Regions from separate parts of the Streptomyces sp. 4F14 genome, predicted to be linked through region 2. Evidence: riboswitches for the same ligand, from Rfam matches in the RefSeq annotation. Region 2 holds a riboswitch; each other region holds the start of a gene.
The links. Region 2 has a riboswitch for cyclic di-AMP ahead of ACLZOT_RS33535 (C40 family peptidase). Riboswitches for the same ligand answer to the same signal wherever they lie in the genome.
Positions count from the first base shown of each region.

Region 1 (4,202 bases), on a different contig from region 2:
GCCTTGGCGAAGGCGGCGAGCCGAGGGGCGTCCGGTGTCTTCTCCACGGCCCAGAAGGTGAGTTCACTGGTCCGGGCGATGCCGTAGGGCGTGCCGAAGCCGGGTTCGTAGTCCTCGTAGGTGATCTCCAGGCCACCGTCCGACTGTTTGTCGTAGGTGTCCTGGCCCAACCCGTCGTGGTAGAAGCGCAGATCGAGGGGCTGGGCCTCCGGGGAGTAGAGCCAGAGGGTGACCTCGGCGGCGCTGGTCGCGGCGCCGCGTACGTCGAGCTGGGTGGGGTGGCGCTGCCAGAAGTCCCGTACGCCGAAGGCGAGTCCGCCGCCCGCGCCGCCGACGTACCCGAAGCCGGCGGCCCGTTGACCGGCGGCGGCCGGGATCCAGCCGTGGCCGGGCTTGGTGCGCTTGCGGATCTGGTAGCCGTCGGCGGTGGGTTGGGACAGCGTGTAGTCGCCCCACTGGGGGATGTAGGCGAGGCGGCTCGCGACGCGTGTGTCCCAGGTCGCGGGGTCGGGGAGCTTCTCCCCGGCGATCTGCGCGGCCCGGACCGCCGCGCCCGGGTCGCGGCGCAGGCCGGTGATCCCCTGGACGGCCTCGGCGAAGAGGCCGCCGCCGGAGTCGGCGAAGCGGATGTGCCGGTCGTACGCCTGGTCGCGCAGCGGGACCGTGAAGCGGACGCCGAGCCCGCGCAGGAAGTCGCCCTGGTCGCGGCCGGGTTCCTGCTCACCGTCCCAGACGAAGGTGTGCACGAGCCGGAAGGACTCAGCGCCCGCCGAGAACGCGAACCGCAGCACGAACGGCAGCCACCCGCGCTTGTCGTGCCGGTGCCGCCCCTCGACCCGTACGACGGCCCGCACGGGCCCGTCCTGCTCGACCTCCACCTTCTCCACCCGCCCGGCGAACGCCTCCACATCGGCCCCGTCGCGCACACTCCCCTGCCGCAGCGCGACGAGCCGCCCGTCCCGCGCGACCTCGACCCCGCCGCGCCTCAGGCTCCGTACGACGGTGTCGGCGCCCTTCTCCGCGAAGCGGGCCGTCAGGACGCCGGTCGAGACCTCGACGCCGCCCTTCGCGCGCCGGACCGTCACCCGGTGTTCCGGGGCGGCCGGGGTGCCGGTGCCGAGGAGGTAGCGGTCGGCTCTGGGGGCGTCGGGGGCGATGGCGTGGGCCGTCCACTTGACCGAGCCGTCGGGCCAGTAGGCGGTGGGCCAGGACTGGACGGGGACGTCGGTGCCGTCGGCGGTGGTGAGCCTGAGCGGCTGTCCGGTTCTGTGCGTTCCGCGCGCCCAGGGGACGCCCCAGGTGGTGCCGGGGTGGGCGTCGGGGGTGCCCTCCAGCCAGTGCAGCTCGGTGGCGGTGTCCGTGCCGGTGGCGGCTGCCGCCGGGCGGGACAGGGGCCAGGTGAACGAGGTGGCGGCGGCCGCGACGGCGGCGCTCTTGATGACGGTACGTCGGTTGACGCCGGACACGGGACCTCCGGGAAAGCGCTTTCAGGGGATGGAGATCACTCTGTCCCCGCGCTTTCCCGGCTGTCGACGTATGCCACATGACCGCAACAGAACGATCATGATCGCGCAAGATCAGACGGAGACCCCGTGCGAGCGCAGGTACGCGAGCGGGTCGACGTCCGAGCCGTAGTCGGGCGTGGTCCGTATCTCGAAGTGCAGGTGCGGCCCGGTCACGTTGCCCGTGGAGCCGGAGTAGCCGATCTGCTGGCCCGCGCTGACGCTCTGGCCGGCCGAGACGTTGAGCGCCGAGAGGTGCGCGTACTGCGCGTAGTAGCCGTCCGCGAGCTTGATGACGACCTGGTTGCCGTACGCCCCGCCCCAGCCCGCCGAGACGACCGTGCCGGCGCCGACGGCCCGCAGGGTCGTACCGCTCGGGACGACGAAGTCGACGCCCGTGTGGTAGCCGCTGGACCACATGCTGCCGGAGACGCGGTAGCCCGTGCCGACGATCGCACCCCGGACGGGCGCGGTGAAGCCGGAGGAGGACGAGGCGCTCTCTGTGGTGGCCTTCGAGGAGGACGACGAGCCGGAGGACTTCTTCGACGAGGACGAAGAAGACGACGAGGCCGAGGACGAGGAGTCCGAAGAGCCCGAGGAGCCCTGGGACTTCTGCGACGACCGCTGCGAGGACTGCGTGTCCGTGTTCGCCCGGCTCTCCGCCCGCGCCGCCTTCGCGCCGAGCGAGAGCCGCAGGCCGGGGTGGATCAGCGAGGGGTCGGAGCCGACGGCGTCCCGGTTGTCCTCGTAGATGCGCTGCCAGCCGCCGGTGACGTTCTGCTCCTCGGCGATCTTCGAGAGGTAGTCGCCGGAGCGGACGGTGTAGGTGGTCGTCTTGCGGGTGGTGGCCGGCGTCGTGGCCGAGGCGGTGCGCGCGACCGGCACGGCCTGGACGGTCGTCCCCGGGACCGGCGCCGTGGCGGCGGCGGTGGAGGTACCCGCCGAGGACACTGAGGACGCGGTCTCCGCGTGTGCCCCGGTGGCCCCGATGAGCGGAAGTGCGAGCGCCGCGCCACCCGTTCCGGCCACGGCGAGCGACCGGGAGAAACGAGGCGGCTTCGGGCGGCGGTGCTTACCCCTGGCGGGCATGGAAATCCTCTCCTGCGCCTGCGAGGTGAGCTGTCGGGTGCGGACAGGAGATGTCCGGCCGTGCACTGGGCACGGCTTTACCCCAAGCCTGCTCCGGAAGACCGGACCAGACGGAACTGCCTGTGGGTCCCCCGCTCCTGCCGTTTTCCTGGTGGGTGTCTTCGGCTCCGGGCTGCGGCAGGATTCGGCGTCCGCCCGGATTGGTGATGAACGTAGGCGACGCGGACGCACGGGGACAAGCAGAAGTTGTATATGAATCTTTTTCCTGTCGATTCACGGCGTGTTTCGACCGTCCCGGCACACCGCGCGAAAACCCGCCCGAACCCCTGAATCCCCTTGAAAATCCGGGCTATTACGTGCACATGACGCGTGACGCAGGGCCAGAAATATGACCCTGCTCACGCGCCCGATTCACAGGTTTCCCAATTCGGACAGAAACCTCAGATACGGCGCAGCCGGAATACCGCCGCATCCAGGTCACCACTGAGCCCGGTCCGCAGCCCGTGGTGCAGCAATACCGCACCTCGATGGATTTCACCGGTTTCGAGGCATTCGTACGACGCCGTCGCGTCGAGCCCGCGCAGCCGCACCGCCGGGACGGTCTCCCCGTAGTGCTGGGCCTGCAGCCAGGCGAGCACGACCGCCTCGTCCCCGCGCACGTACTGCACGGCGCTGAGGCCGCCCTCGGGGGCGCGCAGCCGGTACAGGTCGCCCTGCTGGACGACGGGGCGGATCTCCTTGTAGAGCTCCACCCACTCGCGCGCCTCAGCGAGTTCGGCGTCGGTCCACTCCGAGAGGTCCCCGCCGACCCCGAGGACCCCGGCGAAGGAGCTGACGAACCGGAACTTCAGCGAGCTGACCCGGTGGTTGAGCTGGGTGTTGGGGCTGTCGGTGACCCAGGCGGCCATCACGCGCGCGGGGTGGATCTGGCTGAAGCCGTGCTGGATGGCGAGCCGGTCCAGCGGGTCGGTGTTGTCGGAGGTCCACACCTGGTCGGTGCGGCTGAGGATGCCGAGGTCGATCCGGCCGCCGCCGCCCGAGCAGGACTCGAAGGCGACGCCGGGGTGCTTGGCGCGCAGCCGGTCCAGGAGCCCGTACAGCGCGCGCACGTGGTCGACCCACAGGCGCTGCGGGTAGGGGTCGCCGGGCCAGCCGGCGTCGGTGAAGCAGCGGTTGAAGTCCCACTTCACGTAGTCGACGGGGGCGCTGGACAGGAGCGTGTCGAGCCGCTCCCACAGGTACTCCTGGACGTCCTCGCGCGCGAGGTTCAGCATCAGCTGGTTGCGGAACTCCGTGCGCGTGCGGCCCTCCTGGAACTGCACCCAGTCGGGGTGCGCGCGGTAGAGGTCGCTGTCCGGGTTGACCATCTCGGGCTCGACCCAGATGCCGAACTGCATGCCGAGGCCGTGCACTTGGTCGGCGAGCGGTTTGAGGCCCTGCGGGAAGCGGTCCGGGTTGGGCGTCCAGTCGCCGAGGCCCGCGCGGTCGCTGACGCGCTCGCCGAACCAGCCGTCGTCGACGACGAACAGCTCGACACCGATGTCGGCCGCCTTGCGCGCGAGGACGAGCTGCTGCTCCTCGGAGATGTCGAAGGTGGTCGCCTCCCAGGAG
Region 1 is NZ_JBLRVY010000014.1:245,067-249,268, reverse strand. It holds gene ACLZOT_RS25115 (Tat pathway signal sequence domain protein) at 1-1,466, opposite strand, end outside; gene ACLZOT_RS25110 (M23 family metallopeptidase) at 1,578-2,591, opposite strand; cyclic di-AMP (ydaO/yuaA leader) riboswitch at 2,594-2,791, opposite strand; gene ACLZOT_RS25105 (alpha-galactosidase) at 3,032-4,202, opposite strand, start outside.
Region 1: another riboswitch for cyclic di-AMP. It lies ahead of ACLZOT_RS25110 (M23 family metallopeptidase); the one in region 2 lies ahead of ACLZOT_RS33535 (C40 family peptidase).

Region 2 (4,202 bases):
GACTGCGGGCCCTGCTCACCGGATTCCGCGAGCTGCCGCGTCACTGACCCCTCCCCTACGTACGTCCTGTACATTTTTTACAGGCGCCGAAGGAGGGTCACCCATGAATGCCCATGCCCGTCACGTCCTGCCCGAGTTCCACGAACGCACGAGCAACGGCACGCGGACCCTGGACCCCTACTCGAAGCTCCTGGAGGAGCGGATCGTCTTCCTGGGGACGCCGGTCGACGACATCTCGGCGAACGACGTGATGGCCCAGTTCATGCACCTGGAGTACAAGGACCCGGACCAGGCGATCTCGCTGTACATCAACTCCCCGGGCGGCTCGTTCACGGCGATGTCGGCGATCTACGACACGATGCGGTACGTCAGCTGCGACGTGGAGACGATCTGCCTGGGCCAGGCGGGCTCGTCGGCGGCGGTCCTGCTCGCGGCCGGCACCCCGGGCCGGCGGCTGATGCTGCCCGGCGCGCGGGTGGTGATCGGCCAGCCCGAGGCCGGCGAGTTCCAGGGCCAGGCCAGCGATCTCGCCATCCAGGCCGAGGAGTTGAGCCGGGTCCGCGCCCTGCTGGAGGAACTGCTCGTCCGCCACACCGGCCGCACCCCCGAGCAGGTCACCGAGGACATCGAACGGGACCTGATCCTCGACGCGGACGCGGCGGTCGCGTACGGCGTCGTCGACCGGATCGTGTCCAACCGCGGGGCGAGCGGCGGAAGGTGAGGTCTGGATGCTGCCGGAACTCCCCCCGCTCCCGGCGCTGACGCGCGCGGAGGCCGATCTGATCGACCACTACCTGGCGGTCGTCGACCTCGTCGGCCGCATCAACCCGAGCCGGGACGGCGACACCTACCGGGGCCTGAGGGCCGCGCAGGCGCTGGTGGCGAAGGCTGCGGCGCTGCGCGACGCCCTGACGCTGATGCACCAGCGCGGCGAGCACGAGGTCCACGCCGAGACGCTGGCCCGCGCGCTGCGGGTCCTGGACGGCGACCGCCGTACGGCGAGGGTGACGCTGCCGCCGCCCCGGAACTGAGCCTTCCGCAGGACGCGTGCGGCGCGGGGGACTCGGGCCGCGTGCGCCCCACGCGCCCTCCCGTGTCCCGCCGCCGCACAGGAGCACATCGGCGCACGGCCCCCTCGTCCCCCGTGCGCGTGCCTCCGCCCGTGCTCCCGCGCGGCGACGTACGGGGGCGTCACGGAGTGCGTGATTCCGCATCGGCACGGCGGGTCCGGCGAAGCGGCGGCCGGTGGCGTAGAACCGTCCCCCGTTCGGCGTAACGAGGTTTCCCCCGGGCGGCCCTCAGGACTTGCGCAACCTGCGGATACGGGGTGCGGACCGGGGCATTCCGGCCCTGATCGACGGCTGCGCAGGTGACGGACACGTGACCGTTCTCTGAACTGTTCACCCGAATGGCCCAGTCGTGAGTAAGGCCACAAATCCTCGAATTCGTTGGGTATTTCGGTCACGAGTGAGTCAAGATCCCTGACTGACGACAAGCCCCCGCCACAGAGGCGGGGCGGTCCGGGTGGACGCCGAGTCCTGCCGCTGCCCGGATGACCGAGTCGACAGGAGTGCATCGGCAGGAGTGGAGGACCCGAGCAGTACGGGTCGCCGGAACGGTCACACCATGGCCGTACCGCGCAGCCCTTGGGGTGAAGCCGTGGTGACACGGCCGGGCCAACTTCGCCAGCCCGAATCCGACAGGTCATCCTTCTCAGGCGGTTGACGAAGGGTTGCGCATGACTGCGCTCAATCGTGTCCCGTCGATGATGGTCCGAGCCGGTACGGTCTCGGCCTTCGCACTGGCCGCCGTGGGCGGCTCCGTGGTCGTACCGGGCGTCGCCTCCGGCGCCGAGGCGGCCACCGCGTCGACGAAGGCGCTCCAGGTGGCGGCGTCCAAGAAGGGCGCACCGTACAAGTACGGCGCCGCCGGGCCCAAGCGGTTCGACTGCTCGGGGCTCACGCAGTACGCGTTCAAGAAGGCCGGCAAGTCCCTGCCGCGCACGGCGGCCCAGCAGTACAACAGGACCAAGCACATCTCCACGTCGAAGCGGCAGAAGGGGGACCTGGTCTTCTTCCACTCGGGCTCGAACGTCTACCACGTCGGGATATACGCGGGCGCCAATAAGGTGTGGCACTCGCCGAAGACGGGTGACGTGGTGCGGCTCCAGAAGATCTGGACCAAGAGCGTCTGGTACGGCCGGGTCAAGTAGCCCGGTCCGCGACCGCCGTCCAGGGCAGCTCGCACAGCACCGTCTTGCCGCCCTCCTGCGTGGGCCGCACCTTCAGGCGCCCCCCGCACTCCGCCGTCAGCGAGCGGATGATCACCATCCCCCGGCCGTTGTCCTGCTGGACAGCGGCCGGGAGGCGTTTGGGGAAGCGCGGGTGGCTGTCGGTGACGCCGACGCTGAGCTGTTCGTCCCGGTCGAGGACGAGGTCGACGGTGAAGGTCGGCGACTGACCCAGGGTGTGCTGGACGGCGTTGGTGGCGAGTTCGGAGACGATCAGGCGGATGGTCTCGGCGAGGTCCGCGCCGGGCGGCAGGCCCCACTCCGCGAGCGTGCCCGCGGTGAAGGTACGGGCCGCGGCGACCGACAGCGGGTCGCTCGGCAGGGTGACGGATGCTTCCAGGTGGTCTGCCATGGCGACGTCGTCCCTTTCCCACGGGACCGGCGTCCGACACGCGGCGGATGGTTCGAGTACGGTCCCGGAACTGGTGCTTCACCGTCAGACTGCCATTTCCACGGCCGTCCTGTGCGGCGATCCACCAGGATGTGCATATATCTGTCGCCCGAAGCGGTGAACTCTGCCACGACAGATCGGATTTGGGCGGCCCGCAAGGAGTAATGGGGAGCAGTGAGGAGAAGGGCATGCAACACGGCCCCGCCGTACGCCGCCGCAAACTGGGCGCGGAACTGCGTGCGTTACGCAATCGGGCCCGGCTCACGAGCGGCGAGGCGGCCCGGCTGGTGGGCTGGCACCAGTCGAAGGTGAGCCGGATCGAGACCGGCACCAGCAGTGCGAAACCGGCCGATGTGGCGCTCCTCCTGGACGCCTACGGGGTGAGCGACCACCGGCTGCGGGAACTGATGCTGGTGCTCGCCGGGGACGGCGAGAGCGTCGGCCGGGACCACTGGTGGCACGCCTACCGGGGTGTACTGCCGCCCACCTACCGGGACTTCATCAGCCTGGAGTCGCAGGCGAGCGCGATGCGCACGCTGGAGACGACGGTGGTCCCGGGGCTGCTCCAGACCCCCGAGTACGCCCGCGCGGTGACCCGCTCGGCCCTGGAGGGCGCGGACGAGGGCCAGTTGGACGCGCTGGTGGAGGTGCGCCTGGCCCGGCAGGACGTGCTGCGCGGGGATCCGCCGCTGCTGCTGAGCGCGGTGCTCGACGAGGCGGTGCTGCGCCGTCAGGTGGGCGGGCCCGAGGTGATGGCGGCACAACTGGAACGGCTCCTCGACGACGCGCGGCTCCCCCAAGTGACGCTCCAGGTACTCCCGTTCACCGCCGGAGCGCATATCGGCGTCACGGGGCCTTTCGTTGTCTTCTCGTTTTCGAGCGTTTCCGATCTGGATGTGGTCGTTCTTGACCACTTGACGAGTAGTCATCACCTTGAGGGGAAGGAAGACCTCCGGGCCTACTCGGAGGCTTTCACCAACCTTCAGATCCACGCCCTTTCACCCGAGGACTCGTTGGATTTCATCGCCGGGATAGGTGACGGCGCGTAAGGAGGCACCCCCATGTCAGCACTGCCTCGGAACGTACCTTCCGCAAGCGCACTGCATCTCGCACTGCCCGAGGCTCGATGGCTGCGCAGCAGCTACAGCACCGGAGCCAACAACTGTGTGGAGACCGCCCCGTTCACGGGTCTCCTCGCGGTCCGCGACTCCAAGTCCCCCACCGGACCCGCACTGCTCTTCACCCCGGGGAGCTGGGCAGGGTTCACCTCGGCACTCTGATCAAGCGCGGCGCTCAGGAAACACAGCACGGCCGTGTCCGCCGACTCATGGTCGTGTCGCGTCGATCACCCGCACAGCGCGGTCCAGCTCGACCCCGGAGAGGTCCGCGCGGGCGGTCAGCCGCAGCCGTGAGACACCGTCGGGCACGGAAGGGGGCCTGAAGCACCCCACCGCGAGCCCCGCCGTCCGGCAGTCCGCCGCCCAGCGGAGGGCCGCCTCGGGCGACGGGGCGCGCACGGAG
Region 2 is NZ_JBLRVY010000023.1:126,811-131,012, reverse strand. It holds gene ACLZOT_RS33550 (TetR/AcrR family transcriptional regulator) at 1-47, shown strand, start outside; gene ACLZOT_RS33545 (ATP-dependent Clp protease proteolytic subunit) at 104-721, shown strand; gene ACLZOT_RS33540 (hypothetical protein) at 729-1,031, shown strand; cyclic di-AMP (ydaO/yuaA leader) riboswitch at 1,520-1,735, shown strand; gene ACLZOT_RS33535 (C40 family peptidase) at 1,739-2,212, shown strand; gene ACLZOT_RS33530 (ATP-binding protein) at 2,205-2,642, opposite strand; gene ACLZOT_RS33525 (helix-turn-helix domain-containing protein) at 2,870-3,730, shown strand; gene ACLZOT_RS33520 (DUF397 domain-containing protein) at 3,743-3,961, shown strand; gene ACLZOT_RS33515 (8-amino-7-oxononanoate synthase) at 4,007-4,202, opposite strand, start outside.

Region 3 (4,202 bases), on a different contig from region 2:
CTCGGCGCCCCCCTCGCCCGCCTGGAGGGGCAGACCGCGCTGGCGACACTTCTCACACGCCTGCCGGACCTTCAACTCGCGGTGAGCCCCGAGGAGTTGAGATGGCGCGGCGGCCTCATCATGCGTGGCCTGCGGACTTTGCCGGTCGCCTTCACCCCGGCACCCCCGCCCCGGTGACCCGGCGCAAACATGACACGCCCTCAACTCCGTGATCTTCACGTGATCTGCGCGGCATGAACTTGTGACAGGTGATCGTATGCCGATACGTTCACAAGCCGGAGCGGCCCAGCCACTCCCGCCCCCACTGCCGTGAGAAAGGTGCCCGCATGCTCTCCGGGAACGGCCGTCACCGTCGCCCCCGCCAGGCCCCGGCCCTGCTCGTCGCCGCCGGAGTGACCGGCTCCGCGATCGCCATCCCGCTGCTCGGTGCGAGCGGCGCGAGCGCCGCCGGCAACCCGGCCGGGGTCGAGGGGACCACGGTCTGGGACAAGGTGGCCGACTGCGAGACGGACAGCGCCTGGGACGAGAACACCGGCTCGGGCCAGTTCGGCGGACTGCACATCAAGCTCGACGACTGGAAGAAGTACGGCGGCCTCACCTACGCCGAACGCCCCGACCTCGCCGGCCGCGCCGAGCAGATCGAGGTCGGCAAGCGGATCCTCGCCGACCAGGGCCCCGGCTTCTGGCCCGTCTGCGCGCTCACGGCGGGCCTGACGAAGGACAACGGCGCGGCGGCGACGGACACGACCCCGAGCCCGAGCCCCAGCACGGGTACGGGTTCGACCGGTACGTCCGGCTCGTCCGGAACGTCGGATCCGTCCAAGGAGCCGAGCCCGACGCCCGGTTCGGGCACCTCCGGCGACACGGGCACGGCCGCCAAGCCGACCCCGACCCCCACGCCCACCCCGACGCCGACCCCCACCCCGTCGTCGTCGGCCCCCTCCGAGGAGACCGGCACCTCCGCCGAGGCGGGCAGGTCCAACGGCTCCGGCCGCGTCGTACCGGACGCCCCACAGGTTCCGGACGGCAAGCCCACAGAACCGTCAAGCGGTGACAAGTCGGACAACCCGGTGCAGGGTCCCGGCTCTTGGAGCCTCGTCGACACGGGCGTCGGCGCGGCCGTGGGCGCCTCCCCGCTCTCCGTCCCCGCCCCGAAGAGCGCGTCGACCCTCTCGACCGCCGGCACCGGCAAGCACCGCGGGCTGAGCGCGGACGAGCCCCAGTCGTACACCGTCCGGGTCGGGGACACGCTCAGCTCCATCGCCGACTCCCTTGAGCTTGACGGCGGATGGCGTGCCCTCTACGCCGCGAACGAGGGCCTCATCGGGGCCGACCCGAGCGCCATCGTCCCCGGTCAGACCCTGTCTCTCGGCGACTGAGCCGACGTACGGCAAAGGCGTAAAAGCGGGCGGAACCACGGCAGTTCGGCGTCCCGGTTGGCGTCTAATGTCCGGGTTTGGCGAAAGTGTGGGATGAGTCTCAGAAGCCCTGATCGTCTTTGAAAATCCGCTGAGCGCATGTCTACGGTCGTGACCGCTCGGCAACCCGAGCCCCGGCTGCCGCAACGCCGAATCCTGCCAGCGGCCGTCCGGGAACAGTCGTCGCGTCAAGCGCCGTAGGCAGGAGCGGGGGACCCAAGGTAAGTGCTGGGAACGGTGGTTGACGCCGGACCCGGCTAGGGGTGAAGTCGCGGGAGCGACAGGGCAACTCAACCGGCCCTAACCCGACAGCTCACCTCGCAGGCGTCGGTGAGGGGATCGATCCATGCTGTTTTCCGGCAAGGGCAAGCACCGCCGCCCGTCCAAGGCCACTCGTGTCGTCGCGCTTGCCGGTGTCACCGGTGTCGCCGTCGCCGCCCCCCTGATGGCCGCGGGCAGCGCTTCCGCCGCCACCGCCTCCGAGTGGGACGCCGTCGCGCAGTGCGAGTCCGGCGGCAACTGGGCCATCAACACCGGCAACGGGTACTACGGCGGCGTCCAGTTCTCCGCCTCCACCTGGGCCGCGTACGGCGGTACCGCGTACGCCCCGACCGCGAACCTGGCCACCAAGTCCCAGCAGATCGAGATAGCCGAGAAGGTCCTCGCGGGTCAGGGCAAGGGCGCCTGGCCGAGCTGTGGCGTGGGCCTGTCGGGCGCCAGCTACAACGGCGGCTCCTCCTCCAACTCGGGCTCCTCGTCGAGCGGTTCGAGCAGCAGCCGTACGGAGTCGAACTCCTCCTCCCGCTCCACCGAGCGCCCGGCCGCCCCCAAGAGCACCACCCCCAAGGCGTCCAAGACCGTCACCACCCCGACCGGCCAGAAGGTCAAGAAGGGCGACGGCGAGTACAAGGTCGTCAAGGGCGACACCCTCAGCTCCATCGCGGCCAAGCACAAGGTCGCCGGCGGCTGGCAGAAGCTGTTCCAGCTCAACAAGGACATCGTCCAGGACGCCGACCTCATCTACCCCGGTCAGCAGCTCCACCTGAAGTAGACACCTGAACCACAGGCCGCTCACATCCGTGGACCTCACAGTGAAGACGCCGTGAGGGTCACCCCCCGTCCCTCACGGGCCCCCGCTCCGGTGCGTGTTCCCCCGTACGCACCGGAGCGGGTTTTTCTTTGCCCCCCGTCCTCCCAGCTGTCACCCCCTCTTTGTTCCGAGTATGAACAATGAGTACGGTCGGTTCTGTCCCACGGGGCGAGCGGTCGGCTGGCCGAAGCCCCGGAGCCGGTTAGGCTCGTCCTCGCAGCGCCCACGAGGTCTGCGTACCCGCGTCACACTGAAGGAGATGCTCGTGCCGTCCATCGACGTCGTCGTAGCCCGGGAAATCCTCGACTCGCGAGGCAACCCCACCGTCGAGGTCGAGGTCGGCCTCGACGACGGCAGCACGGGTCGTGCCGCCGTCCCGTCCGGCGCCTCCACCGGTGCCTTCGAGGCCATCGAGCTGCGCGACGGTGACCCCAACCGCTACCAGGGCAAGGGTGTCGAGAAGGCCGTCCTCGCCGTCATCGAGCAGATCGGCCCGGAGCTCGTCGGCTACGACGCGACCGAGCAGCGCCTGATCGACCAGGCCATGTTCGACCTGGACGCCACCGACAACAAGGGCTCGCTGGGCGCGAACGCCATCCTCGGCGTCTCCCTCGCCGTCGCGCACGCCGCCTCCGAGGCGTCCGACCTGCCGCTCTTCCGCTACCTCGGCGGCCCGAACGCGCACCTCCTGCCGGTGCCGATGATGAACATCCTGAACGGCGGCTCGCACGCCGACTCCAACGTGGACATCCAGGAGTTCATGATCGCGCCCATCGGCGCCGAGTCCTTCTCCGAGGCCCTGCGCTGGGGCACCGAGGTCTACCACACCCTCAAGAAGGTGCTGAAGACCAAGGGCCTGTCCACCGGCCTCGGCGACGAGGGCGGCTTCGCGCCGAACCTCGGCTCCAACCGCGAGGCCCTCGACCTCATCCTCGAAGCGGTCAAGCAGGCCGGGTACGTCCCCGGTGAGCAGATCGCCCTCGCGCTCGACGTCGCCGCCTCCGAGTTCTACAAGGACGGCAAGTACCTCTTCGAGGGCAAGGAGCGCTCCGCCGCCGAGATGACGGAGTACTACGAGGAGCTGGTCGCCGCCTACCCGCTCGTCTCCATCGAGGACCCGCTCTTCGAGGACGACTGGGCCGGCTGGAAGGTCCTCACCGACCGCCTCGGCGACAAGGTCCAGATCGTCGGCGACGACCTCTTCGTCACCAACCCCGAGCGCCTCGCCCGCGGCATCGAGGACGGCGCCGCCAACGCGCTCCTCGTCAAGGTCAACCAGATCGGCTCCCTCACGGAGACCCTGGACGCCGTCGAGCTGGCCCAGCGCAACGGCTTCAAGTGCATGATGTCCCACCGCTCCGGCGAGACCGAGGACGTCACGATCGCCGACCTCGCCGTCGCCACCAACTGCGGCCAGATCAAGACCGGCGCCCCGGCCCGCTCCGAGCGCGTCGCCAAGTACAACCAGCTCCTGCGCATCGAGGAGATCCTCGACGACGCGGCGGTGTACGCCGGTCGTAGCGCCTTCCCGCGCTTCAAGGGCTGAAACACCCTTAGGGACGCTGCTTAGAAGGGCGTCGCTCGTACGTCCCCGTACCCGGTCCCGTACCGTGTGCGGGGACGTACGCACGTATGAACGGGAACGGGAGGCGCGGCGCATGGCCGTCAAGGACAAGGACCGGTTCTCCACCGCG
Region 3 is NZ_JBLRVY010000021.1:33,174-37,375, forward strand. It holds gene ACLZOT_RS31275 (cytochrome P450 family protein) at 1-177, shown strand, start outside; gene ACLZOT_RS31280 (LysM peptidoglycan-binding domain-containing protein) at 327-1,379, shown strand; cyclic di-AMP (ydaO/yuaA leader) riboswitch at 1,602-1,760, shown strand; gene ACLZOT_RS31285 (transglycosylase family protein) at 1,765-2,469, shown strand; gene eno (phosphopyruvate hydratase) at 2,768-4,054, shown strand; gene ACLZOT_RS31295 (FtsB family cell division protein) at 4,167-4,202, shown strand, end outside.
Region 3: another riboswitch for cyclic di-AMP. It lies ahead of ACLZOT_RS31285 (transglycosylase family protein); the one in region 2 lies ahead of ACLZOT_RS33535 (C40 family peptidase).

Region 4 (4,202 bases), on a different contig from region 2:
GCCGTGGGCGCCCGCGCACGAAGTGGTGCGCCCGGCGCGAGGGTTCACGGCTCAGCCAGTAGAGCGCCGCCCCCGCACCCGGACGCGTCCACGCGCCCTCGTGCACCGGGATCTCCCCGGTCTTCAGCGCCTCCTTGTACTCGGCGGCCCCCCGCCCGAGGTCCAGCGTCGTGATGCCCTCGGCCGCCGCCGCCTCGGCCATCCGCAGATGCAGCACGAGCCCCGGCGAGAACTTCGCGAACTCCGTGTCGTACGAAGGGAACCAGCAGGCCAGGACGGTCGACGAGCGCAGCCCGAAGTGCGCGGCGACGGGCCGCTCCCCGGCGTACAGGACGGAGAGCGTGCCGGCGCACTCCGGCGTGCGCGTGTCGGCGAGGAGTGCGACCAGGCGCGTGATCCACTCCTGCGCGAACCGGTCGCGCCGGCCGGTACGGCGGTACTGCGCGGACTTCCACGCCATGAGGGCGCGCAGCGCGGCCGGGTCGCGTTCGTCGAACACGAACCTCAGCTCGCCGGCCTGGCGCCCGAGTCTGCGCTCCTTGGCGAGCGTCGTCCGCAGGAACTTCGGCGACTGGCCGCGCAGCACGGACTCGTAGGTGTCGTAGCCCTTCTCGACGTCGATGACGTAGGCCGCGTACTCGGCGGCGGCGTGCGGGACGAACAGGCCCTGGCCCGCCTCCAGGTTGTCGAACGCGAAGCTCGACAGTGCGCAGGCGCGCATCAACTCGCCTGTCTCCAGGCCGAGTCCGGGCGCCAGGACCGCCCCCTGGGCGTCCGACACGCCGTGCGCGAGGGCCTGGCCCATGCCGAGCGGGCCGCGCTCGTGGGGGAGGAACCCGACGGGTTCGCGCCCCTCGTACACCACCGCGACCCGCGTACGCGCCCGTACGCGCCCCACGGCCTCGACGAACTCCGGTTCCATGAACGGATTGCGCAAGGCTGGCGAGGCGGCCCGCAGGGCCCGCCACCGCTCACGCTCCCCCTCGCCCAACTCCTGCGCGCGCAGCACACGAATGCGCCCACTGTTCAACCTGACCCCCCGATCAAGTCCCCCCTGGACACATGGACCGTACCCCTCCAGACGGCACCGCGGTAGATAGCGGCCCATGCTGTTGCCAACCGGTGCAGTCTTCGCAGAAGCGTTGGCATCTCGATGGGGATTCGATGACGAAGGGGACCTTTTCGTCACCCCGCGCGGGTGCTCGTCGCGAAACCGGCCCTCCCGCGCGCGGGTGTGGCGAGAGAGGTCATCGGGCCTCCCGCGCGCGGTGCGGTCCGTATTCTCTGATCATGGCCGCACCCACCACCCCCGCTTCCGGCACGCGCGCGTACGCCCTCGTCGCCACCGACCTGGACGGCACGCTCCTGCGCGCCGACGACACCTTCTCCGACCGCTCGCTGAACGCCCTCCAGCGGGTCGTGGAGGCCGGCGCGCGGCACCTGGTGGTGACCGGCCGCCCGGCCCCCCGGGTGCGCCCCCTGCTGGAGATCCTGCGCGGCAGAGGGCTCGCCGTGTGCGGCCAGGGAGCGCAGGTGTACGACGCCAGCGAGGACCGCCTCCTGTGGTCGGTCACGCTGGACCGGGAACTCGCGGAGACCGCCCTCGGCAAGATCGAGGCGGAGGTCGGCCAGGTGTACGCCGCCGTCGACCAGGACGGTGTGGACGGGCTGACGCTGATCGAGCCGGGCTACCTGATGCCGCACCCGACGCTCCCCGCGCTGCGCGTGGGACGCCGCGAGGACCTGTGGTGCGAGCCGATCAGCAAGGTGCTGCTGCGTCACCCCGCGCTGACGGACGACGAGTTGGCGGCCACCGCGCGCGCGGCGGTCGGTTCGCTCGCCACGGTCACCATGTCGGGGCCCGGCACGGTCGAACTCCAGCCGAGCGGCGTCACCAAGGCCACGGGGCTCGCCCTGGCCGCCGAACGCCTCGGGATCGCCCCCGAGGACACGGTCGCCTTCGGGGACATGCCGAACGACATCCCGATGTTCGAGTGGTCCGCCTACGGGGTCGCGATGGCCAACGCGCACCCCGAACTCAAGGCGGTGGCCGACGAGGTGACGTCCTCGAACGAGGAGGACGGAGTGGCGACCGTTCTTGAACGGATGTTTCCGTAACGCGCTCCCTGTAGGAGCCCCGGTCCGAAACCGGGGCTCCTACAGGGGTGTTCGCTCAGTACGCGCCGAAGACGTTGTCGATCGACCCGTACACCGCCGCCGCGTAGTTGCACGCGGCGGTGATGTTCGCGACCGGGTCGTACGGGTCGTACGCCGTCCCGGCGACGTGGTACGCCTGGAAGGTCGGGTCGATGACCTGGAGCAGGCCCTTGGAGGGCGTGCCGGCGGCGGCGTTGGAGTCCCAGTCGTTGATGGCCCAGGGGTTGCCGGAGGACTCGCGGATGATGTTGCGGTAGATGCCGTCGTAGCTGCCCGGGATGCCCTTCTGGGCCATGATCGCGAGGGATTCGCGGATCCAGCCGTCCAGGGTGTTCGGGTAGCCGGCGACCGTGGACGACGAGGTGCCGGTGGCCGCGGAGGCACTGGTGGCGCCGACGATCGGGAGGGCGAGCAGGGCCGTGCCGGTGGCGGCGACGGCGAGGGCCCGGGCGAGACGCTTCTTGCGGACTGCAGGCATGGCGGTTTTCCTCTCCGGCGCCTGCGAGGTGAGCTGTCGGGTTCGGGCGGGGAGGTGCCCGGCCGGGCCACCGGGGACGGTGACACGGCTTCACCCCGAGCCGCGGCGGACGTGTCCGGCGCGGCGTACTACCTGGGTCCCCCGCTCCTGCCGTACGCGAGTGGTTCGTCGATGAGGTGGTGAAGGGCGGCGGCAGGATTAGGCGTCCGCCCGACCCGGCGGAACGTATGCGAGAGCACATGTCCGGAACAAGTGCCTGATTCACATCTCGCCCCTATTGACCTCCGGGTGAGGTGTATGGGGCGCTTGATCCTTTGCGACCGCCAAGGGTCAACTCGCCAACAGGGGCAAGGGGGAAGAGTGGTGGGGGAGGGGCGGGCGGAGGAAGTGCCCGTGACTCAACTCACGAAATAGCAATAACGGCAAAATGTGCACAAGGTATGAATGTCCGGAGATGATGTGCCTTATCGATCCATCGTCTGCATAACGGGCGTGATCCGATAGCGCCCGTGCTGTAACCGTGGGGGCTATCGGTGATCGAAACGTGACCGGATACGCTGACTTGAGTGATGGCAGCGACCTATCGACAAACCGTGTAATCGCCAACAGTCGCCCGTGGGCAACAGCAGACAGGAGATCCCTCGTGACCGTCGTCGGGCCGTTCGGGCTGAGCGTGCGGGACCAGGCGCTGGAAGCCGATGTCCAGGCAGGATTGGCGGCTGTCGAGGAAGGACTGCTCGAAGCCACCAAGAGCGAGGTCCCCTTCATCACGGAGGCGGCGCAGCACCTCGTGCGCGCGGGAGGCAAACGTTTCCGGCCACTCCTGGTGATGCTCGCCGCGCAGTTCGGCGACCCGTACGCGCCCGGTGTCGTGCCGTCCGCCGTGGGCGTCGAACTCACCCACCTCGCCACCCTCTACCACGACGACGTCATGGACGAGGCCGAGGTCCGGCGCGGGGTGGCCAGCGCCAACACCCGCTGGGGCAACTCCGTCGCCGTCCTCACGGGCGACTTCCTCTTCGCGCGCGCGTCCCAGATCCTCGCCGACCTCGGCCCCGAGGTCGTCCGCATCCAGGCCGAGGCGTTCGAACGGCTCGTCACCGGCCAGATCCTGGAGACCGCCGGGCCCACCGACGGCCGCGACCCCGTCGACCACTACCTCGACGTCCTCGCGGGCAAGACCGGCTCCCTCGTCGCCGTCTCCTGCCGCTTCGGAGCGATGACCTCCGGCGCCGACGAGACGGTCGTGGACGTCCTCACGCAGTACGGCGAACGCCTCGGCGTCGCCTTCCAGCTCGCCGACGACGTCCTCGACATCGCCTCCGACTCCCACGAGTCCGGCAAGACCCCCGGCACGGACCTGCGCGAGGGCATCCCCACGCTCCCCGTCCTGCGCCTGCGCGAGCGCGCCGCCCGCCTCGGTCTGGCCGAGGACGTCGCCCTGTGCGAACTCCTCGACTCCGACCTCACGGACGACGCCCGCCACACCGAGGCCCTCACCGCGCTGCGCGCCCACCCGGCCCTCGAACAGGCCCGCCGCGACACGGTCCGCTACGCGGAGGAGGCC
Region 4 is NZ_JBLRVY010000027.1:24,520-28,721, reverse strand. It holds gene ACLZOT_RS36355 (GNAT family N-acetyltransferase) at 1-1,030, opposite strand, end outside; gene ACLZOT_RS36350 (HAD family hydrolase) at 1,291-2,118, shown strand; gene ACLZOT_RS36345 (transglycosylase SLT domain-containing protein) at 2,174-2,635, opposite strand; cyclic di-AMP (ydaO/yuaA leader) riboswitch at 2,641-2,816, opposite strand; gene ACLZOT_RS36340 (polyprenyl synthetase family protein) at 3,279-4,202, shown strand, end outside.
Region 4: another riboswitch for cyclic di-AMP. It lies ahead of ACLZOT_RS36345 (transglycosylase SLT domain-containing protein); the one in region 2 lies ahead of ACLZOT_RS33535 (C40 family peptidase).